Regions from separate parts of the Cytobacillus sp. Hz8 genome, predicted to be linked through region 2. Evidence: riboswitches for the same ligand, from Rfam matches in the RefSeq annotation. Region 2 holds a riboswitch; the other holds the start of a gene.
What was found. Region 2 has a riboswitch for S-adenosylmethionine ahead of ACE38V_RS22235 (sugar ABC transporter substrate-binding protein). Riboswitches for the same ligand answer to the same signal wherever they lie in the genome.
Positions count from the first base shown of each region.

Region 1: another riboswitch for S-adenosylmethionine. It lies ahead of ACE38V_RS05020 (YezD family protein); the one in region 2 lies ahead of ACE38V_RS22235 (sugar ABC transporter substrate-binding protein).

Region 1 covers NZ_JBHKFI010000002.1:380,853-392,536, forward strand. The annotation lists gene ACE38V_RS05005 (DNA ligase D) at 1-1,668, opposite strand, end outside; gene ku (non-homologous end joining protein Ku) at 1,804-2,640, shown strand; ZMP/ZTP riboswitch at 3,174-3,257, shown strand; gene ACE38V_RS05015 (bifunctional 5,10-methylenetetrahydrofolate dehydrogenase/5,10-methenyltetrahydrofolate cyclohydrolase) at 3,300-4,142, shown strand; SAM riboswitch class I at 4,332-4,444, shown strand; gene ACE38V_RS05020 (YezD family protein) at 4,541-4,696, shown strand; gene ACE38V_RS05025 (phosphoadenylyl-sulfate reductase) at 4,825-5,523, shown strand; gene ACE38V_RS05030 (sulfate permease) at 5,581-6,603, shown strand; gene sat (sulfate adenylyltransferase) at 6,645-7,787, shown strand; gene cysC (adenylyl-sulfate kinase) at 7,799-8,401, shown strand; gene ACE38V_RS05045 (nitrite/sulfite reductase) at 8,454-10,064, shown strand; gene ACE38V_RS05050 (DUF3906 family protein) at 10,076-10,288, shown strand; gene cobA (uroporphyrinogen-III C-methyltransferase) at 10,327-11,103, shown strand; gene ACE38V_RS05060 (sirohydrochlorin chelatase) at 11,104-11,684, shown strand, end outside.
Region 2 covers NZ_JBHKFI010000030.1:347-12,030, forward strand. The annotation lists gene ACE38V_RS22230 (glutamine--tRNA ligase/YqeY domain fusion protein) at 1-1,448, opposite strand, end outside; SAM riboswitch class I at 1,736-1,841, shown strand; gene ACE38V_RS22235 (sugar ABC transporter substrate-binding protein) at 1,982-3,097, shown strand; gene ACE38V_RS22240 (sugar ABC transporter ATP-binding protein) at 3,186-4,691, shown strand; gene ACE38V_RS22245 (ABC transporter permease) at 4,693-5,694, shown strand; gene ACE38V_RS22250 (basic amino acid ABC transporter substrate-binding protein) at 5,961-6,788, shown strand; gene ACE38V_RS22255 (amino acid ABC transporter permease) at 6,902-7,558, shown strand; gene ACE38V_RS22260 (amino acid ABC transporter ATP-binding protein) at 7,555-8,277, shown strand; gene ACE38V_RS22265 (winged helix-turn-helix domain-containing protein) at 8,957-9,655, shown strand; gene ACE38V_RS22270 (ATP-binding protein) at 9,652-11,067, shown strand; gene ACE38V_RS22275 (acyl-CoA thioesterase) at 11,236-11,637, shown strand.

The sequences.
Region 1 (11,684 bases), on a different contig from region 2:
AAGCGGAGTAGCTATGGTTGCATTGATTTTCCCTCTTGGAGAATAAGGGGCAATAATTGTTTTCCCTTCTGAGTGCTGTAGATAGTCAATATATAAGCGATGTCCTCGATTTTTTTTAAATCTTTCAATTGTAAAAGAATCAGGATCCTTTGATACTAAATAATCTGCGATAAAGGATGTAAATAATCTTGTCTCATCAAAGGAATAACGGTTTTCCGGCAGTGGAATGTAAATCTGCAATCCCTTGCTACCAGAGGTTTTAATAAAGCTGATCAACTGTAAATGATCCAACACTTCTTTTATATAGCGTGCTGCCTTAATAGCAAGGGGAAAAGCATTTTTATCGGGTGGGTCTAAATCAAAAACAATTTCACTTGGCCCTTGGTTGGAGATGGTTTGAAAAGGAATGTGAAATTCAAATGCAATCTGATTTCCTAGCCAAAGAAGTGTTTTTAAATTATTGCAAACCAAGTAATGTATTCCTTCGTGCATATGCGTTTTAACAAATTCAGGTGCATAGTCAGGACTATTTTTCTGATAAAAGGCTTCACCCAATATTCCATGCGGATAACGAATAACCGTTAATAAACGATCATGCAAAAAAGGGAGCATATAAGGAGAAATCTCTCTTAAATAGTGGATATAATCCATTTTACTAATGGCTGGTGTTTTCCATAATGGTTTATCAGGATGAGTGATTGCAACATCGAGTGGAAGATTCCTTTGTTGGTGAAACATCTTTTCATTGGTACAATCAGTAGGTTGTAAATCAAAGCGAAAACGATCAAAATGAGGCTCTCTCATTCCATCTTCGTACCATTCTAAATATTTGAGCTCAACACAAATGGCAGGTTTCACGAAAATAAATTTTGCATTTTCTAGCGTTTTATTCTCTTTTAACGTTAAAAATAAGGCTTCTTTTTCCTCGGGCTTTATTCCAAATAAAAAAGAGCCAATTGGCATGATTTCTTGATTTTGATAAACCCCGACATAAAAATAGCCATTTCCCTTTTCAAAAGCAGTAATAAAGCAGGATACATACTTCCAGTTTTTATACTTTAACCAGCTAGTGGTTCTTTTCCCTTCCTCCCATTTATTATTTTCTTTTTTGGCCACAATGCCTTCCCCATCATGTAATACAACCATTTCCCATATGGATTTAAAATTAATGTAATAAGGAACCATTTGCAATAAAGCTTTGTGGTGATGATGAGGTGATAAAGGGAGAGATAGGGCTTGAAATAAATTTTTTAGGATTTTCTTCCGAGCTTTATAGTCCATTTCCTTTGTTGATTTGCCTTCAACAATAAGAATGTCAAAAATCAATAGTCGACAAGGAGCTTTATCGGCTTTTTCCTTTATTCTTTCCTGTGAACGCATTCGCCCTCTCACTTGGAGATTGCTGAAATTTGCTTTATACGAATTCTCTAACAAGACTAATTCCCCGTCTAATATGAAAGGTAAAAAGGGTTGAAAATGATTCTTGTTTTCCTCTAAAAATTGGTGGATTTCGGGAAAGATTGGAAGCAATGATTTTCCGTTGCGACTAGTTATGCTGATTTCTTTATTCCAATCCAAGATTGCACGAAACCCGTCATATTTTACCTCATAAAACCAATTATCATCATTTGGGATCTCAAAGGTTAAGCTTGGGAGCATTGGCTTCATTTTTTTTGTTCCTTTCTCAACTTTTTTAATATTGTCTCCAAAGTCTGATAATTCTTCTCTTCCAAATCTTGAAATACATGCTTTTTAGTGATTTACATACATTAAGTATAAATAAAAGAAGAATGGAGTTTTCATATGCATACAATGTGGAAGGGCAGCATCAGCTTCGGCTTAGTGAATATTCCAATCAAACTGCATGCAGCTACGGAAGATAAAGACGTTAAACTTAGGACATTACACAAGAAATGCCATGCGCCAATTAAGTATGAGAAGGTTTGCTCTGCTTGTGAAGAGGAAGTAAAACCTGAGGATATTGTGAAGGCATATGAATATACAAAAGGAAAATTTGTTGTCTTGGATGATGAAGATCTGGAGAAGCTTCGGAAGGAAAATGAAGATAAAGCGGTGGAGATTATTGATTTTGTTAAAATGGAGGAAATAGATCCGATTTACTATGATAAAACCTATTATATGTCTCCACATGAAGGGGGAGGAAAGGCTTATTCCTTATTAAGGAAGGCACTTGAGGAATCAGCAAAGGTTGGATTAGCGAAGATTATTATCAGGGCGAAAGAGCAGCTTGCCGTTATACGTGTCTATAAAAACACTTTAGTGATGGAAACCATCCATTATCCAGACGAGGTTCGAGCGGCGGAAGATGTTCCTAATGTTCCATCAGGGGATAAAGTGACAAAAAAAGAACTAGATACAGCTATTCTGTTAATCGACCAATTAACAACAGAATTTGAACCGGAAAAATACAAGGATGATTATCGTACAGCTCTCTTAGATTTAATTGAGGCGAAACGAACAGGAAATAAGGTTGTTACTTCTGCTGAAAAAGAGGTCAAGTCCAATGTAACCGACTTAATGGCTGCTCTTCAGGCTTCGATTGATCGAACAAAGCCAGTGAAAGAAACAAAAACAAGAAAAAGGACAACAACAAAAGCAAAGGAACGGAAACAGGCTTGAACTCCATATCGCCAAGCAGAACATGAAATTGTTCGTTTGATGTACTGTTTGGCAGATTATTATTGTTCATTCGGTTTTCATGTTGACGATAACGACAAAATGTTATATAATTAATACCTTGTGTTTGGATGTTAAATTATTTTTAACAAAGTAAATAGTTGAACACTTAAAGATTGTTTAGGTTTTGTGTTTCCAGAGATTTTTAACCCACTTTTGTAACAAACCTCTTCTTACACGTATCACTACTCCAGTATCTTTAAAGTCATTATTCCCAGAAACTATTAAGGAACCTGATTCTTGTAGGCGCGGTCGAGGAGCCGTAAAGACGGAAGAGAGGTAGGGCTTTCGTTGTTTTAGGTTATACATGTGAATGAAAAACATATCCAAATACTTGATTTAGGCTGATGGATTGTATCTAAGCATTTGCTGCTGATATAATTGTCAGCCTTTTTTAATAGTGAAACACGAACAATTTGATAATATTAGTTTGAAATATATGTGCTCTATGCTATTATTTGAATATAAAAAAAATGAAGGTTCGCAGTGACTGACGACGATGTGGAATCAACCATAAGGGAGCTGCGAAAAAGAAATAGCCGGTCGTCTGGGCAGAGAATAGTTTGTTATTCTCTTTCAACCAATTCCGGGGAGTGAAAGATATGGAAAAATTGATATTAGATGGAAACAAAGTAGCAAATGCGGTAAAAGAAAGATTAAAAGAGAGAATTTTCAAACTTAAAGAACAAGGTGTAACGCCTTCTTTAGTCACGATCTTAGTTGGTGATGATCCATCATCAGCAACTTATGTGAGAATGAAAGGAAATGCATGTGCACGATTGGGGATTGATTCACAAAAAATTCATTTACCAGCAGAAACGACAACAGAGCAATTATTGGATGCTATTTATGGGCTAAATGAGGATAAAAATGTACATGGAATTCTCCTACAACACCCGGTTCCAGGTCATATTGATGAACGGAAGGCATTTGAAGCGATTGCCCTTGAAAAGGATGTAGATGGTGTAACAAGTTGGGGTTACGGACAAACTGCGCTTGGATTTGGCATTTTCCCATCTTGCACACCAGCCGCTATTATGAAGATTTTAGAACACTATGATATTTCGGTTAGCGGCAAACATGCAGTAGTTATTGGCAGAAGTCCGATCCTAGGAAAGCCAGTGTCAGCTTTATTACTTAATGAAAATGCAACGGTGACAACCTGTCATTCTTATACAAAAAATCTACCAGAGATTTTAAAAATGGCAGATATTGTCGTAGCCGCTGTTGGAAAGCCTAATTTTGTTAAAGGGGAATGGTTAAAAGAAGGAACGGTTGTACTCGATGCCGGCTATAACGAAGGCAATATTGGTGATGTCGATTATGATTCATGCTTCGAAAAAGCATCCGCCATTACACCTGTACCAGGTGGTGTAGGTCCTGTAACCATTTCGATGTTATTAAAGCATACGGTAGATTCAGCTGAAAGAACACTTCAAATATAGAATATGAAACTTCTTAGCATCCTTTTGCGATAAAAAAGCAGAAGGGTGTTTTTTTGTCACTTAACTACACCCATTTAGAGGAGGTACAGCTATTTTCAATGATTAAATTTAAAAAATTAAATTCCTATCGAAATACTAGGGTTGACTTCAGAAAAAAATATGTTATTATTTAGAATAATAAAATAATATTACTTATCCAGAGTGGTGGAGGGAACTGGCCCTATGAAACCCGGCAACCTACAGGCTTATTAATGCAAGGTGCTAACTCCAGCAAAATGTAATTTCATTTTGAAAGATAAGGTACATACCTACTAATCTTTCCTAATGGGAGGATTTTTTTATTCAGGTGCGATTGCCTTAAAGTTTGCCCAGTGAAAGTATAGGTAGGAGGAAATCGAGTGGCAAAAAATGAGGGAAAAATCGATCAATTGGATCAAGTGATTCCAAAGTTAAGAGAAATGCTCCATTCGATGGGGCATGGCTCTATTACACTCATAATCCAAGACGGCAAAGTGATCCAAATTGAAAGAAATGAGAAAGTAAGGCTGAAATAAACATGGATGCTGACTAGAAAACTAGAGGCGTCCTAATGATAAGAGACAAAAAATCTTCTTATTCATTAGGACGTCTCTTTTTATTTCTAAAATTTAGGGAGAAATTGATTTTTGAGGAGATGATGAAAATGCTGACTTATAATGATTGGATAAAACCGATCAGGGATTTTGAAGTGGATGAAACTTATAAAGGTGCTCTAAATGTTCTCGACTGGGCATATAAGCATTACGGAGAGGATATTGTATACGCGTGCAGCTTTGGAATCGAGGGAATTGTATTAATTGATTTAATTTCAAAGGTAAAACCGGATGCAAAAATTATTTTTCTTGATACCGATGTTCATTTTAAGGAAACCTATGAAACGATTGAAAGAGTAAAGGAAAAATACCCGCAATTAAAAATCGAAATGAAAAGACCAAAACTAACCCTGCAAGATCAAGTGGAACAGTATGGGGATAGGTTATGGGAATCGAACCCTGATCTCTGTTGTCGAATTCGCAAGCTCGCTTCGTTAAGGGAAACATTAACTGATGCAAAATCTTGGATTTCTGGATTACGAAGAGAACAATCGGAAACGAGAAAAAATGTTGAGTTTATTAATCTTGATCCTAAATTTCAATCGATTAAAATATGTCCGCTTATCCATTGGTCGTGGAAGGAAGTATGGCGCTATGTTTATAAGCAACAGCTTCCATACAATCCTTTGCATGACCGTGGCTACCCAAGCATAGGCTGTACTCATTGTACTGCACCCGTTTTTAATGAAGAGGATTTACGCTCTGGAAGATGGAAAGGAAAAGGGAAGACAGAGTGCGGTCTTCACTAGGAGAGGAGACTGGATTTGTTTAATATTTGTGCTATCCTTATTAGCTTGTTTTTTGCAATGAATATTGGTGCGAGTGGTGCAGCTGCATCAATGGGAGTTGCTTATGGCTCTGGTGCTATTAAAAAGGCTCGCATAGCTTTAATCATCTGCTCTATTGGGGTTTTTACTGGTGCAGTTATTGGCGGTGGCGAGGTCGTTAAAACCATTAGTTCTGGCATCATTCCACAGGAAATGATTACGGCAAAGGTGGTTATCATCATTCTTTTATCAGCCACTTGTTCCTTGTTTTTGGCAAATCTGATTGGAATTCCACTATCAACAAGTGAAGTGACGGTTGGAGCGGTTGTTGGTGTAGGGGTTGCTTATAAGGTCTTGTTTGTTCATTCGCTTTTAACGATTATGATGTTCTGGGTTCTTGTTCCAGTAACGGCATTTATAATCACTTACATAATGGGGAAGGGGCTATACTTTTTTCAAAACAAGGGGCTTCAGACGGAGCATCATATCCTTACCTATGTATTAATTGTTTCCGGTTTTTTTGAAGCCTTTTCAGCAGGAATGAACAATGTTGCGAATGCTGTTGGACCATCGGTTGCAGCTGGGCTGCTTTCTGTAGGAAAGGGGACATGGATAGGTGGATTCTTTGTTGCGCTTGGGGCTGTACTTCTTGGAAAACGTGTTCTTGAGACGAATGGGAAAAAGATCACACATTATGAAAAATCAGAAGGAATATTAATTTCAGCTACTGGAGCTATCCTTGTGATCATTAGTTCATTATATGGATTGCCTGTTCCATTAACACAAGTTACTTCTTCTTCCATCATAGGAATCGGTATGGCAAAAAACGGAAAAAGTATTTTGCAAAAAAGCATTGTAAAGAAGATTTTTAGTATCTGGATTGTCTCACCATTGATTTCGTTAACGATTTCTTATTTTTTGGTAGAGCTCTTTTTAGATATTGATATATATGCAGTGATTATCCCGTTAAGTGTTATTATCGCGACTCTAGGTGGACTTACATTGCTAAAAGTAATGAATGAAGAAAAGCGTTCCTATTATGAAGATGGTGGCGGAATTTAATTCTAAAGCCTACTAAAAATATAAATTAAGGAGGAATTAATATGAGTTTACTACCACATGGAGGGAAGCTGGTTCAAGCTTTTAACCCTGAAGAAGAATATCGAACATTGGAAGGGAAACTTAATCTCGACAATATTGCCTTGAGTGATTTAGAGCTAATTGCAATTGGTGGCTATAGTCCGATAACCGGTTTTTTGAATGAAAGAGATTACAATCAGGTCGTTGAAAACATGAGATTAGAGGATGGGACGGTTTGGAGCATCCCCATTACTTTACCTGTTCAAGAAGTAGAAGTGAAGGGGATCAAACTTGGTGAAAAGGTTCAGCTTGTTTATAAAGGGGAAATATATGGGATTCTTGCGGTTGAAGATATTTATCGCCCTGATAAAGAAAAAGAAGCCATTTATGTTTATGGAACGAACGACTTGGCTCATCCTGGAGTGAAAAAATTATTCAATCGTGGTCCTATCTATGTTGGCGGGGAGATCACACTAGTTAAACGTCCGAAGAAGAAATTTGCCGAATTTACCTATGATCCTATTGAAACAAGAGCAATCTTCGCAGAAAAAAGCTGGAAAACGGTGGTAGGCTTTCAAACACGTAATCCGGTTCATCGGGCACATGAATATATCCAAAAATCCGCATTAGAAACCGTGGATGGCTTATTTTTGAATCCGCTTGTGGGAGAAACAAAATCTGATGATATTCCTGCAAATATCCGCATGGAGAGCTATCAGGTTCTTCTGCAAAACTATTATCCTGAAGAACGCGTATTTTTAGGTGTATTTCCAGCTGCGATGCGATATGCCGGTCCAAGAGAAGCCATTTTTCACGCTTTAGTCCGCAAAAATTATGGTTGTACTCATTTCATAGTTGGCAGGGATCATGCGGGTGTTGGTGATTTCTATGGAACATATGATGCACAAAAGATTTTTAATCAATTTACAGAGGAAGAGCTTGGCATTAAGCCAATGAAATTTGAACATAGCTTCTATTGCCAAAAATGCGAAGGAATGGCGACCACGAAAACTTGCCCTCATGATCATAAGGACCATGTGATTTTATCTGGCACAAAAGTTAGAACTATGCTGCGAAATGGAGAAATCCCTCCAAGCACATTTAGCCGAAAAGAAGTGGTTGAAGTGTTGATTAATGGACTTAAACAAGAAGTTGGGACGTATTAGGAGGGATAAAGATGAGTGAAACCATCCAAAACATCGTTTGGCATGATTCATCCATTTCGAAGGAAGAAAGAAGAGAAAAGAACCGCCATCACAGCTTTATATTATGGTTTACCGGACTATCGGCTTCAGGTAAGTCAACGGTGGCCAATTCTTTGGCACGGAGATTATTTGACCAAGGAAAACAAGCCTTTGTTTTAGATGGAGATAATGTTCGTCACGGATTAAATAATGATTTGGGATTCGATGAACATAGCCGCAAAGAAAATATTCGAAGGATTGGCGAAGTTTCTAAGCTATTAGTAGAAAGTGGGCAAATCGTATTGACTGCTTTTATCTCTCCTTACCGAGCTGACCGTCAAGTGGTAAGAGAACTTATGGAGGATGGAGAGTTCTTGGAGGTATATGTGAAATGCTCTGTTGAAGAATGTGAAAGAAGAGACCCAAAAGGACTTTATAAAAAAGCACGTAATCAAGAAATTTCGAATTTTACAGGAATTAGTGCTCCTTATGAAGAACCACTTCAAGCCGAGATTATTTTAGATACGGTAGTGTTCTCTATTGAAGATTGTGTTGGGCAATTAACCAATTTTCTAATGGAAAAAAAGTGCATTTAAAGAGTGTAAGAGCTTTTTCTCTGTGCAAAAATAAATAGGGAGAGTCGATAAGATGGCTTATACAAAAACATGGACAAATATTGAAAAGTTAAATGCAACGGAAAAATGGAAGCTTGAAAAAGATGGGTTGACCATCCTTAATGATATACCTTACTACGCAGCAAATGGCTTTTCTTCGATTCCAAAAGAAGAATGGGATAAATTCAAATGGGCGGGTCTTTATTTACAAAGACCAAAAGAAGCTGGATATTTTATGATGAGAGTCTGTGTTCCTTCAGGAATCCTTACAAATGATCAAGTTCGGGTCCTTGCTTCAATAGCAAAAGATTTCGGCAGAGGGGTTTATGATATCACCACGCGTCAAGCGATTCAATTTCACTGGCTAACTATTGATCAAATCCCTGAAATATACAAAAGATTAGAAAGTGTGGGTCTATCGAGCATTGGTGCCTGTGGAGATATTACGCGAAATATCGTCGGCAATCCTTTGGCTGGAATCGATAAAGAGGAATTATTCGATACAACCGCGATCGTGAAGGATGTCTTTGAGTTTTTCCAACAAAATGAGGATTTTTCCAATCTACCAAGGAAATTTAAAATATCCATTAGCGCAAATGTTCGTAATGCGGCAAATTCACAAATAAATTGTGTTTCCTTTGTACCAGCAAAAAAAGTGATAGATGGAAAAGAAGAGTTGGGATTTCATCTCATCATCGGTGGCGGCTTATCAGCAAGACCTTATCTTGCACAAAAAGTCGATGTTTTCGTAGAGCCTGAACAAGTAAAAGAGGTTGCCATTGCTGTAACAACGATATTCCGTGATTATGGATTCCGTGAAAAACGCCATTATGCTCGCCTAAAATTTTTGATGGCAGAATGGGGACCTGAAAAGTTCAAGGAAAAATTACTAGAATTCATCGAACTTCCAGCAGCTGGAGAGGATGTCAGAGAAACCTGGAATGCTGGATACTTCTATGGGGTCCATCAGCAAAAGCAACCTGGTCTATCCTATGTCGGATTAAACATTCCGGTAGGACGCTTAACTGCTGATGATATCCTTGAGCTTGCAGACCTTTCCGAAAAATTTGGAAATGGGGAAATCAGAAATTGTAACTCTCAAAATCTTATTATTCCGAATATACCAAATGAGAAGGTAGAAGCCCTTTTATCAGAAAAAATCCTGCAAAAATATAATCTCAATCCTTTATCTTTTATTGGCTATTCCGTTTCCTGCACAGGCATTGAATATTGTAATTTAGCCCTTGTCGAAACAAAGAAAAGAATGAGAGAAATTGCGAATCGACTTGATCATGAGATTTCATTAGATGTTCCCGTTCGTATCCACATGGTCGGCTGTCCGAACTCATGTGGACAAAGACAAATCGCTGATATCGGCCTTCAGGGGATAAAAATGAAGTCAAAGGAAAAAGGGATGGTTGAGGCATTTGAAATCTATGTCGGTGGGACACTTCAAGATGACGGAAAATTCAATGAAAAATTAAAAGGAAAAATTGAAGCAGATGATCTGTATTCAGTAATAAAAAATCTATTGATTCACGTCAAAAATACGAAATTGCCCAATGAAACTTTTTTCAGCTATTTGGACCGAGTGGGAATAGACTCCCTTCAACAGGCCTTAGATGAAATTCTTCAGCATGCATAAGGAGAGAATTCATGTATTTATATCGATTTGAAGTAATTACGACTGAATATACAACAAAAGTGGTGGTTGCGGCTGATAAAGACGAAAAAGCGTTTGAACAGGTAGAGTATGAACTGGAACAATATTTTTTAAAAACACCGGATATTCTTGATTTATCTCTTTATGAGAAAAGAAGAATCGCTGACGGAACCGGATATGTTCTCTATGAGCAAGAAAACCGCTAATTTCTAGTCAAAGAATGGTGAAGTTAAGGAGGGATGAAATGGGGAAGGTTTATATTGTAGGAGCCGGTCCCGGTGATCCAGAGCTAATCACGATAAAAGCGCTAAAATGCATCCAACAAGCAGATGTGATTTTATATGATCGTCTTGTGAATAAAGAATTACTCACTTATGCGAAAAAAGGGGCAGAGCTCATTTATTGCGGCAAGCTTCCTCATAATCATACGATGAAACAAGAAATGATCCATCATTTGTTGATCCGCCATGCTCAAAACGGAAAAGTGGTTACGCGTCTAAAAGGGGGCGATCCATTTGTGTTTGGACGTGGAGGAGAAGAAGCAGAGGCTTTAGCCAAGCACCACATTCCTTTTGAAATCGTTCCAGGTATAACATCAGGAATTGCCGCTGCCGCTTATGCAGGCATTCCTGTTACCCAACGTAATTTAAGTACCAGTGTAGCATTTGTCACAGGACATTTGAAAGATGATAAAAAAGAAGATGAAAAGTGGAAAAGCCTAGCGAATGGAGTGGACACATTGGCCATTTATATGGGTGTTGGAAATCTTCCATATATTAAAGAACAACTCATCAAGCATGGGAAAGATGAAAATACACCAGTGGCACTTGTTCATTGGGGCACAACAGAAATTCAAAAAACGGTTACCGGAACTTTAGCAAATATTGTGGAAGTTATCAAGAAAGAAAAGATTGAAAATCCAAGTATGATTATCATTGGCGAAGTGGTGCGGTATCGGGAAAAAATTAAATGGTTTGAAGAGACTCATCAACAGGATCTGTTTCTTAGCGAGGCTCAATAAATGAAGCAGGCTGTCTTATATGTCTGTCATGGGAGTCGATTAGAAAGGGCAAGAAGGGAAGCTATTTCTTTTATTGAAAGATGTCAGCAGAGGATAATTGCTGACATTCAGCAAATCTGCTTTTTAGAGCTTGCTGCTCCGTCGATAGAGGAAGGCTTTCGAAGTTGTATAAATAAAGGGGCAACTAATATTGCCGTTGTCCCCTTGCTATTATTTTCAGCTGGTCATGCAAAAGTGGATATCCCCCTTGTTATTCAGAAAATGAAGGACCAGTTTCCATTTGTTAATATAACCTATGGAAGGCCTGTTGGTGTTAATGAAAACATGGTCACTTGTGTGGCTGATCGACTAAAGGAAACTCTGACAATGAATAAACATGCAAGTGTAATATTAATTGGAAGAGGTAGCACGGATCAGCAGGCAATTTTGGACTTTCAATTAATGGCTCAATTAGTAAAGGAGAAAATCAAAATAGAAGATGTAAGGATTTGTTTCCTCCATCGTGCAAAGCCGAGCTTCGATGAAACACTCTTGCAGGTCCAAAATGAGGGAAGGTCAGCTATTTTTATCCCTTATCTTTT
Region 2 (11,684 bases):
TCTGTTGCTTCGTTTTCATTATCGAGAATCAAAGGCTCATACAAACGGAATTCAGATGGGATTGCATGTTTAGCATCCACCCAATGAATCGTGCCTTTAACTTTACGACCAGTAAAGCCGGTGCCACTTTTTGTTTCAGGATCGTAAGTGCAATGAATTTCAACGACATTTCCATTCTCATCTTTAATGAAGTCTTCACATTTAATGAAGTAGGCATGCTTTAAGCGAACTTCATTTCCAGGAAAGAGACGGAAGTATTTCTTCGGTGGGTTTTCCATGAAATCCTCTTGTTCAATATAAATTTCTCTTGAAAAAGGAATTTGACGAACGCCCATTTCAGGATTTTCAGGATTGATTTCGGCATCGAGCATTTCGACTTGTCCCTCTGGGTAGTTGGTAATCACCACTTTTAATGGCTTCAATACACCCATGGTTCTCGGTGCTTTCAATTTTAAATCTTCTCTGACAAAGTGTTCAAGCATTTGTACATCAACAGTAGAGAATCCTTTTGAAACCCCTGCTGCTTTAATAAACTCTTGAATTGCTTCTGGAGTATACCCTTTTCTACGTAAACCGGAAATTGTTGGCAATCGAGGGTCATCCCAGCCGTCTACATAATTTTCTTCAACTAATTGTTTCAATTTGCGCTTACTCATAACCGTATGCGTTATATTTAATCGTCCAAATTCGATTTGTTGTGGTTTACTTTCCATTTCGCACTCTTCAACAACCCAATTATAAAGAGGGCGCTGATCTTCAAACTCCGTTGTACAAAGGGAGTGAGTGACTCCTTCAATGGCATCCTCAATTGGGTGAGCAAAAGCATACATTGGATAAATGCACCATTTGTCCCCCGTATTGTGATGAGATGCATGAGAAATACGATAAATAACAGGGTCACGTAAGTTGATATTAGGTGAAGACATATCAATTTTTGCTCTTAAAACCTTGCTCCCGTTTTCGAATTCTCTAGCTTTCATCCTTTCGAATAATTCTAAGTTCTCCTCTACAGAACGATTGCGATAAGGACTTTCTTTTCCTGGTTCTGTTAACGTTCCGCGATATTCTCGAATTTGTTCTGCCGTTAATTCATCCACATATGCTTTTCCTTTTTTAATGAGCAGAACTGCCCGACGATACATTTCATCAAAGTAATTGGAGGCAAAGTGAAGTTCTTCCCACTCATATCCCAGCCACTTTACATCCTCTTTAATGGAATCCACAAATTCCTGATCTTCTTTCAGTGGATTTGTATCATCAAACCTCAAATTGGTTTTTCCGTTAAACTCATCTGCTAAACCAAAATTAATAATGATGGATTTCGCATGGCCGATATGGAGGTAACCGTTAGGCTCAGGTGGAAATCTTGTAACAACTTCTTTCCGTTTTCCACTTTCCAAGTCCTCCACAATAATGTTTCGAATAAAATTTGAAGAATTGTTATCCAACCGTTATCAACCTTTCTACATTTATGTACATGGTATTTTTCTTATTATATCAATATTTGCTTAAAAAATCTTTTCTACCTGGACCAGTATTTCACTTTCATAAAAAAAGTTTACTTATCATTTTAACAAAACTGAATAGGAGAAAACCAGATATTCTAATCTAAAATGTAAAACAAATATCCTTTTATAATCATTTTTAAAATTACACCAATTCAAAAAACACTATTGACATATTGGCAATATCCGATTAAAGTAAGCTTATCTCAATAAACTGAATAAAAAGAATTCTCTTATCAAGAGTGGCAGAGGGACTGGCCCGATGATGCCCAGCAACCGTTCCGTATGGAATTGGTGCTAATTCCTGCAAAACAATTTTGTTTTGAAAGATAAGAGGGGAAAGTCCTATTTATGTGTGATGAACCTCTCTTTTCCGGAGAGGTTTTTTAGTTAAATAGGACTTTATTATTTTATTAAACCAACCTTTCCAATAAATTTAATTAGGTTTATGAATTTTAAAAAGGGGAGATTGCAAAATGAAAAGGAACTTTTTTAGAAGTGCTATGGTCTCATCGATTGCAGCCATATTATTACTAACAGGATGCACATCCGGTGGTGAATCTAAACAAGCAAAAGGAAATGTCAATGCATCGTTAAAAGGCGTACCAGAGGTATTTACAATGGAAGATCCCATCAAAATTAAGGTGATTAGAAAAATTGGTGGAGATGATCATACGGCCCAATTTCTCGCAGGAGCGAAAGAGGAAGGGGAAGCACTTGGACTACAAGTTGATGTTTTTACAGCGAATGGTGATACAGCAAAGTTTCATGATGCTATCAATCAGGCGCTGAATCAAGATTATGATGGTTTTATCATTTCACATGGCGATGATGATGCAACTGTTGAGGATGTGAAGAAGATTGTTAAAGCAGGAAAAAGTGTGGTTACCTTTGATTCCAATCCTAAGCTTTCTGAAGTGGAAGGAGTTACACTAACATCCCAGGATGATGAAGCATTAGCAAAGCTTTCATTGGAACAATTAGTGAAGGATCAAAAAGGGAAAGCGAATATTGTATATCTTTGGGTTGATGGCTTTCCACCAATGGTAAGAAGAGACAAAGTTTATAAGGAGACTTTAGTTGCTAATCCAGGAATTAAAGAGATTGAAAGATTTGGCGTTGCAACAGCCAATACAACAGTTGATACCCAAAATGCCGTTGCAGCAATGCTTAATAAACATCCGAAAGGAAGTATCGATGCTATTTTTGCTACCTGGGATGCCTTTGCTACAGGTGCTGCCCGCGCTATTAAGGAAGCAGGAAGAAATGAAATCAAAATCTATGGAATTGACGTTTCCAATGCTGATCTTCAAGAAATCCAAACTGCAGGTAGTCCTTGGAAGTATACAGCTGCTGTGGATCCTAAATTAATTGGTGCTGTGGATTTGAGAATACTTGCGAAAAAACTTGCAGGGGAAGAAACCCCACAAACCTATGATTTAGAAGCTTCACTTGTTTCTCAAGATGCGTTGCAAAAATCAAAGGATCCCGTCAATATGGTTAATTTAGCTAATATTATCGATGGATGGGGAAAGTCTACAGCATTTGAAGAAGATTGGATGAAGATATTAAAGGAGCATAATAAGAAATAAAATGGAAAGCACTCTCTTAATTGAAAATGGGAGGGTGCTTGTTTATGGAATAGGAGCTTTAAATTAGGGTGAGAGAGGGGGAAAGGAAATGAGCAGGAGTTTACTAGAGTTAAAAAACATCTCGATAGAATTTCCGGGAGTGAAGGCCTTGGATGGAGTGAACTTTTCATTATCAGTAGGTGAGATCCATGCTGTAATTGGTGCAAATGGTGCGGGCAAATCAACTTTAATGAAAGTGATTTCTGGTGCTTATACTCACTATTCAGGTGAAATAATGTTGAATGGAGAAAAAATAGAGATTCAATCTCCAAGAGATGCACAAGAAAAAGGAATACAAATTGTTTATCAGGAAGTGGATACCGCGTTGATCCCATATCTTTCTGTTGCTGAGAATATTATGTTACATGATGTGGCTCATGAAACGGGAAAGAAGCAATGGATCAATTGGAAGAGGCTTCATAAGCGAGCATCTGACATTCTAGAAAGTATGAATATCAATTTGTCTACCAAAAGACTTGTAAGTGAACTGACATTGGCTGAAAAACAAATGGTGCTAATCGCAAGAGCTCTATCGAGGCGGTGTGAATTTTTAATCTTAGATGAACCGACAGCTCCTCTTAGCCAAAAAGAAACAAAAGAGCTATTCCGTATCATTCGAAGGTTGAAGGAGCAACAGGTAGGGATTATTTTTATTTCCCATCGCTTGCCGGAGATCTTTGAGATTTGCGAAGAGATTACGATTATGAGAAATGGCCAAATCGTAGCGATGAAAAAAATTATTGAAACAACGCAAAATCAAGTTGTGGAATATATGCTTGGGAGGAGCTTAGAAGAGCAATATCCTCCTCATCAAGCAGATATTGGAGAAACTGTTCTGGAAGTAAGAGGGTTGAAGGATACAGATAAAATAAAATATATCGATTTATATGTTAGGGCCGGGGAAATAGTTGGATTGGCAGGTCTTGTTGGTGCGGGGAAAACAGAGATTTGTAAAGCAATATTTGGGGCTGAAAATGTAGAATCAGGAGAAATAAAGCTGAATGGGAAAACGGTGAACATCAACAGCCCTTATGTAGCGGTCAAAAACGGAATCGCTTTTATTCCTGAAGAAAGGCGAAAGGAAGGAATTTTTATTAATGAAACGGTTGGTACGAATTTATCAGCTGTCAGTTTAAATTTTTTTACCCATAAAGGCGGCTTTTTGAATCGAAGAAAAATGAAGCAAGCTGCACAAAACCTTATTGCCCGACTTGGCATCAAAACACCGTCCGATGAGTCCTCTGTATCCAATCTTTCAGGAGGAAATCAGCAAAAGGTAGCAATAGGGAAATGGCTTGTCCTGGATGCTGTTATTTATCTTTTTGATGAACCTACAAAAGGGGTCGATGTTGGGGCGAAAAAGGATATATTTGAACTGATTATTGAATTAGCCAAAAGAGGAAAAGCCATCATCTATGCATCTAGTGAATTAGATGAAATTATGGGAATAACCAATCGGGTTTACTGTTTGTATGATGGACAGACCATCATGGAACTTGATACGAAAGCAACGAATGAGGAAGAGATTTTATATTATTCAACAGGAGGCAGATAGAATGGAAATAAATACGCCCATACTTAAAACCGCCCCGAAAAAGGTAAAATTCGAGTTATTTTCATTTTTATATAAATATGGAACAATCCTAACCATTTTTGCTCTTATCATCATTTTTTCGGCAATAAATCCGACTTTTTTACAAGGTAGCAATATAATCAATATTTTAAGATCAATATCAATTGTGACGATTATTGCTATTGGAATTACAATCTCTTTATCAGTGGACGGTTTTGATTTATCTGTTGGTTCCGTGACCTCTTTATCTAATGCGATTGTGATTTCGATGTTTGTTTGGTTTTCACAAAATACAGTGGTGGCCATTCTTTCGGCAATTGCTGCATCCTTATTGGTTGGTTTAGTAAATGCATTTATGATTGTTAAATTAAAGATTCCCGATATGCTCATGACTTTGGCAATGATGTTTATTATTCAAGGAATCGCACTTACTTACACAAAAGGAGCAACAATTTCACAAAATATGGTTATGCCAGATGGAACCTTTTCTAAAGGTTTGATTCCCGTCTTTTTCACAAAAATTGGTCAAGTCCCATGGATTATTCTCATTATGGCAGTGGCTGTAATTGTTGTTCATATTTTTTTGACGTATACGAAGCATGGAAGATATATGTATGTAATCGGAGGAAATCGGGAAGCAGCAAGATTATCAGGCATTCAAGTAAATAAATACCGCATCATCGCCTATATATTGTCGGCTTTTTTTGCTGCAATTGGTGGAATCATCCTTTCCTCAAGGGTTATGACTGCGGAAATCAATGCAGGAGCTCCATACTTAATGGATTCAGTTGCCGCTGCTTTTATCGGTTTTTCGGTGCTTGGAGCAGGCAAAGCGAATGCTTTTGGGACATTTGTTGGAGCTGTGTTAATCGGGCTGCTACAAAATGGTCTAGTCATGTTATCTGTCCCTTATTATTCAATGGATATCGTTAAGGGAGCTGTACTAGCATTTGCCCTAGCTATTACGTATTACAAGCAAAAATAAATGAAAAAGAGCAGCCCAATAAAGGAAAGGGTTGCTCTTTTCTCTATCATACAAGTTCTTTTCTCTACATATATATATATAATTACATTTCTACACGGTTGATTATCCCCGAAAAATATTATTTTAATATGGTAGTTTCCTAAAGTTTTTTTCTACATTTTCTTGCAAAATGCTACAACTAGAATTATACTCAATAAAAAAGACTGAATAATGATAATATTTAGTAGAAAGTGAAAATACAGATTTTTAAAGGAGGATTTTTATTGATGAAGAGGCTGTCTTTTCTTATGGTAGCAATGCTTGTCTCGATTTCTCTTATTCTATCGGCTTGCGGTACAAAGGAAGCAAGCAAGGACGAGAAGAGTGATGGAGGAGCAAGCAAAGAGACAAAAACACTGAGAGTAGTAACAGATGCAGCGTATGCACCATTTGAATCCATGAAAGGAGACCAAATTGTTGGTTTTGATGTGGATTTTGTTAATGCCGTTGCAAAGGAAGCAGGCTATAAAATTGATTTAGTCCATGTTGGTTGGGATCCGCTATTTGTTGAAATTCAAGATAAACGTGCTGATCTTGCCGTCTCGGCGATTACAATTGATAAAGCTCGAAAAGAAACCTATGATTTCTCAGTGCCATATTTCTTATCTACTAACAAAATTTTAGTACCTAAAGGCAGCAGTATTAAATCAGCTGCAGATCTTAAAGGGAAGGTCATAGCTGTTCAAAATGGAACAACTGGTCAGGCAGCAGCTGAAGGGATTCTTGGAAAAAATAGTAAGGATATTAAGAAATTTGAGAATAACAATCTCGCAATCATGGAGCTTAAAAATAAAGGCGCAGATGCCGTTGTTGCGGATAATACCGTTGTTGAGGAATATGCAAAAAACAATCCAAAGGATAAATTAGTTGTGATTGAAGATAAAGATAGCTTTGCTCAAGAGTACTATGGATTAATGTTTCCAAAAGGCAGCGAGTTAAAAGTTAAATTTGATGAAGCCATTAATAAAGTTTTTGATAATGGAACATATGCGAAAATCTATCAAGATAATTTTGGTACAGAACCTGATATTGAAAACTTAAAAGCACAGCAATAAAAGAGTGGAAATTGCGTAACTCTGTAAAAGGTGTTACGCCTTTTTTCGCTTTTCATGATTTTTTCGGAAATATCACCTATTAGATGATGCTAGAAATAAAGGAGAGGGAAGCTATGGATTTCCGTTTTGACCTGATAGCTGACTATGCCCCGTTCTTTTGGAAGGGGACACTTTTAACGATTGGCCTGTCCATTGCAAGTATCCTAATTGGTACGGTTTTAGGGCTACTGATTGGATTAGGAAAAATGATGAAGAATAAGGTTCTTGCATTTCCGTTCGAATGCTACATTACTCTTTTTCGTGGGACTCCTCTTTTAGTCCAAATATTGATTATCCATTTTGGAGTAGTTCCCTTATTTACGGGTTCAACCAATGGAGTTTTAGCTGCAATTATTGGTCTTTCGCTCAATTCAGCCGCCTATATTGCTGAAATTTTCAGAGCGGGCATTCAATCAATTGACAGGGGACAGATGGAGGCTTCAAGATCATTAGGAATGAACCATGTACAAGCCATGAGATATGTGGTGTTACCACAAGCTTTTAAACGAATGATTCCGCCGCTAGGGAATGAATTTATCGTACTGATTAAGGATTCCTCTTTGGCATCTGTTATCGCAGCTCCAGAGCTTATGTATTGGGGACGAGCTATGCAGGGTCAATATTATCGCGTTTGGGAACCACTACTTACAGCTGCGTTAATTTATCTAATTTTGACATTAACCTTAAGCTTCATATTAAGATTTCTTGAGAGGAGGCTCTCAACGGAATGATTAAAGTAGAAAAATTACAAAAGTCATTTGGTTCTCACGAAGTGTTGAAGGATATCAATGTTGAAATCAAGCCACAGGAGGTTGTGGTGGTCATTGGACCATCCGGTTCGGGAAAATCCACCTTTTTAAGATGTATCAATTTACTAGAAACGATTACGAGTGGTCATATCTATATTGAGGGCGTTGATATTACGGATAAAAAAGTGAATATTAACGAGATCCGAACAGAGGTAGGAATGGTTTTTCAACAATTCAATTTATTCCCGCATAAAACAGTGCTTGAAAACATCATGCTTGCTCCTTTAAAGGTGAGAAAAGTAGATAAGGAAAAGGCAAGGGAGAAGGGCTTGGAGCTTTTGAAAAAAGTAGGCCTTGAGGATAAAGAAAAGGCCTATCCGGATTCCTTATCGGGCGGGCAAAAGCAACGGGTTGCCATTGCAAGAGCGTTAGCAATGGAACCAAAGATTATGCTTTTCGATGAACCAACCTCCGCACTAGATCCGGAAATGGTCGGAGAAGTGTTAGAGGTTATGAAACAACTGGCTAAAGAAGGAATGACCATGGTCGTTGTGACACATGAAATGGGCTTTGCTCGTGAAGTCGGCGACCGCGTGTTATTTATCGATGGTGGCTATATTGTAGAGGAAAATGTTCCAAAAGAATTATTTGAAAATCCTCAGCATGAAAGAACACAAGCTTTCTTAAGTAAAGTTTTATAAAGTGAAACTTCCATCAGTGAGGGTTGAATGGCAGACTAAAAGCGCGACGTCCTGTCGCAACGTCTGCACTAGCACGTCCTGTGCGTCGAAAACCCCCACTGATGGTTAGTCACGCAAAGCCTGATTGATTTTTCTAAGGGCTGAAGCCCAAAGAAAAATCTTATTTCACTTATCACGCTCATAGCGCCACGTCCTGTGGCTTTCGCCTGACTAGGACATCCTGTCCGTCGTCGGACCTTTACGGACAGTTGATCTCCCACTTATCTTCTTCGCATTTTCAAAATCTTGAAGTGGGGGTCAAAATGTCCGTTAAGAGTGGGATAAATAATGAATGGAAATCCCTTACTAAACTGTGGGGGATTTTTTGTTATGGTCGATAACTATGGTTGATAATATATAAGGAAAACAAAATTAGGAAAGAGAGGAAAAACCAAGTGAAAAATGCCCTCCAAAGTTGTAAATTGCTATATTTCGCAAAGAAAAGTCTACTTCACTAAAAATACCTCCAGACTATTCGAGCCCTTCCATGTTGATTATGAATAAATTAAGACGAATCTATTTCTTAAACGTTAATATTTAGGAAAGAATTGAAAACAAGGTTGATAAAAGGAAAAATTCGTTTTAACTTTGTAGAAGGAGAAGTTTTTCGTACTTCGAAAAGCGAAGGGAGAATTGAACCATGAAAATTTTAGTGATAGAGGATAATGAAAGTGTTTGTTCAATGATAGAGATGTTTTTTACAAAAGAAGGAATTGAAGGTGAATTCGTCAATGATGGGTTAGAGGGTTATAACAGGTATAAAAGTGGAACATGGGATGCGCTCATTATTGATTGGATGCTGCCTGGTATGGATGGAGTCAATATCTGCCGCAAGATTCGTGAGGAGAAAAGTTCTGTTCCCATAATTATGCTGACAGCTAAGGATAGTGAATCAGATCAGGTTTTAGGACTTGAAATGGGAGCGGACGATTATGTGACGAAGCCTTTTAGTCCGTTGGCGCTTATGGCGAGAATCCGCGCCGTTACTCGTCGATATCAAGGAGGGCAAAATGAGTCCGTTGCGAAAGGTTCCATTCAAACACAATATTTTAAGATTAATAAGGATACAAGAGAAGTCCTGTTAAATGATCAGCCGATTACGAATTTAACACCAAAGGAATTCGATTTATTATATTATTTTGCGCATCACCCGAAACAAGTTTTTTCACGGGAGCAACTTTTAGAAGCGGTATGGGGCTATCAATTTTATGGAGATGAACGGACGGTGGATGTTCATATTAAACGCTTGCGTAAAAAAGTGGGCACTGATAATCAACCATTTTTCCATACTGTTTGGGGTGTCGGCTATAAATTTGATGAGACGGAAGACGGAGCATGAGATTTAAATATATTTATCAACAGTTTATCAGTCACATCAGTATTATTATTGTTGCGTTTTTAGTATTAAGTCTATTGTTCTCTCATTATGTAGAAAATCTTGTCTACAACAATAAAACAGAGGAACTAATATCTTATGGGAAAAATATTTTGCAAGACCTCGATCGGAATAAGATTGGTTCAGAATCTGTCATCAGCCAGTATGCAAGGGTATTAACTGGTAGAGGGATTAGCTTCAGTCTCTTTGATATAAATCAAAATATCATGCCTTTTGGAATTCCCGGCCCTGATATCGAATTTTCAAAAGAAGAGTGGGATAATTTATCAAGCGGAAAAGCGGTAGTCGTGAAGTATGATTTTAAAAGGTACAACAAGGATGTATCATTGGTTGCATTACCGTATATGAATAATGGACAGTTTGTCGGAGGGATATTACTAATCTCACCTGTTAGCGGTTCACGGGAGATGATTCATGATATCAATCGCTATTTAATTTTAACCGTATTGATTGCATTGGTTGTCTCCTTGTTGTTAAGTTGGTTTCTATCCAAAATCCATGTCAAACGGATTAATCGGATTCAGGAAGCTACTTCATTAGTCGCATCGGGAGATTATACGGTTCATATTCCTTCCTCTAATTTTGATGAAATCGGTGAACTAGCGAAGGATTTTAATAGCATGGTTGGAAAGATAAATGTCTCAATGGAGGAGATTGAAAGTCTTGAAAATCGAAGAAGACAATTTATGGCCGATGTTTCGCATGAAATGCGGACTCCTCTGACCACTATTAGCGGGGTTATTGAAGGAATTAGAAATGATATGATTCCGGAAAATGAAAAGGAAAAAGGCTTGCAATTGGTGAGCAAGGAAACGAAAAGGCTCATACGTCTTGTTAATGAAAATCTGGATTACGAAAAAATCCGATCCAATCAAGTAAAGTTATTTAAGGAAAAAATTGATCTTGCTGAGGTGCTTGAAATTATTAAGGAACAGTTAGAATTTCAGGCGGACGGAAAGAACGATCAGATTGTGTTGGATGTCGAAGAAAATGTATTTGTTCATGCAGACTATGATCGACTTATCCAAATATTAATTAATATTACGAAAAATAGTATTCAATTTACGGAGAATGGTGTGATTACCTTAAGAGGAAAAGCTGGCGAAAACGAATCGATGATTGAAATTGAAGATACGGGAATTGGTATTGATCCTGCTGAAATTGAAAAAATCTGGCGCCGCTTTTATAAAGCGGATATTTCGCGAACGGGTACTCCGTTTGGCGAGTTTGGACTTGGTCTATCGATCGTTAAACAATTAGTTACCCTTCATAATGGGACGGTTGAAGTCTCCAGCGAAAAAGGAAAGGGAACCAAATTCATTTTACGTTTTCCAACGGAAGAAATTCAAGCATAAAGAAAGCAAACAGGTTGGCTTAAGGGTATTTTCAATGCCCTTCTGTGCCAGCCTTTTTAATAGCTTCTGCTGATCCAAATCTTAATCATTTCAAATAAAGAAAGGAATTGTTTTTCAGATGCCGAATATAAAGGTTATTTGATGGTTTAAGATTTTGGAGGGGATGAATTGGCTTATTCGGAATGGCATCTTGTTGCAAAAACAAAAAGCTATCATGTGAGCAATGTGAAGCTTTTGGATTATTTAGATCAAGCACGCACGGAATGGTATCATTTTTGTAAAGGATTAGGGGTAGAAGCTGTTGTGGTGCATATCAGTGCCGATTACAAAAAAGAGGTTTTTGATGGAGATCCCATAATGATTCGTACTTGGATGGAACGTGTGGGGAATACAAGCTTCGCTATTAAACAAATAATGGAAAGAGAGCCGTTAGAAAGAATTGTGGAGGCAGAGGTTATCCTCACCACAATTGACTGTCAATCACGAATAAAAGTGTCCGTTCCTTTTGAGGTTCGGCAGTTGCTACATCAGGATATAAATTTAAAAACGGTATTAACATGTGAAGATTAATTAAATCAGGGCTGACTCACAAGATTATTAAAAAAATTTGTAGATCC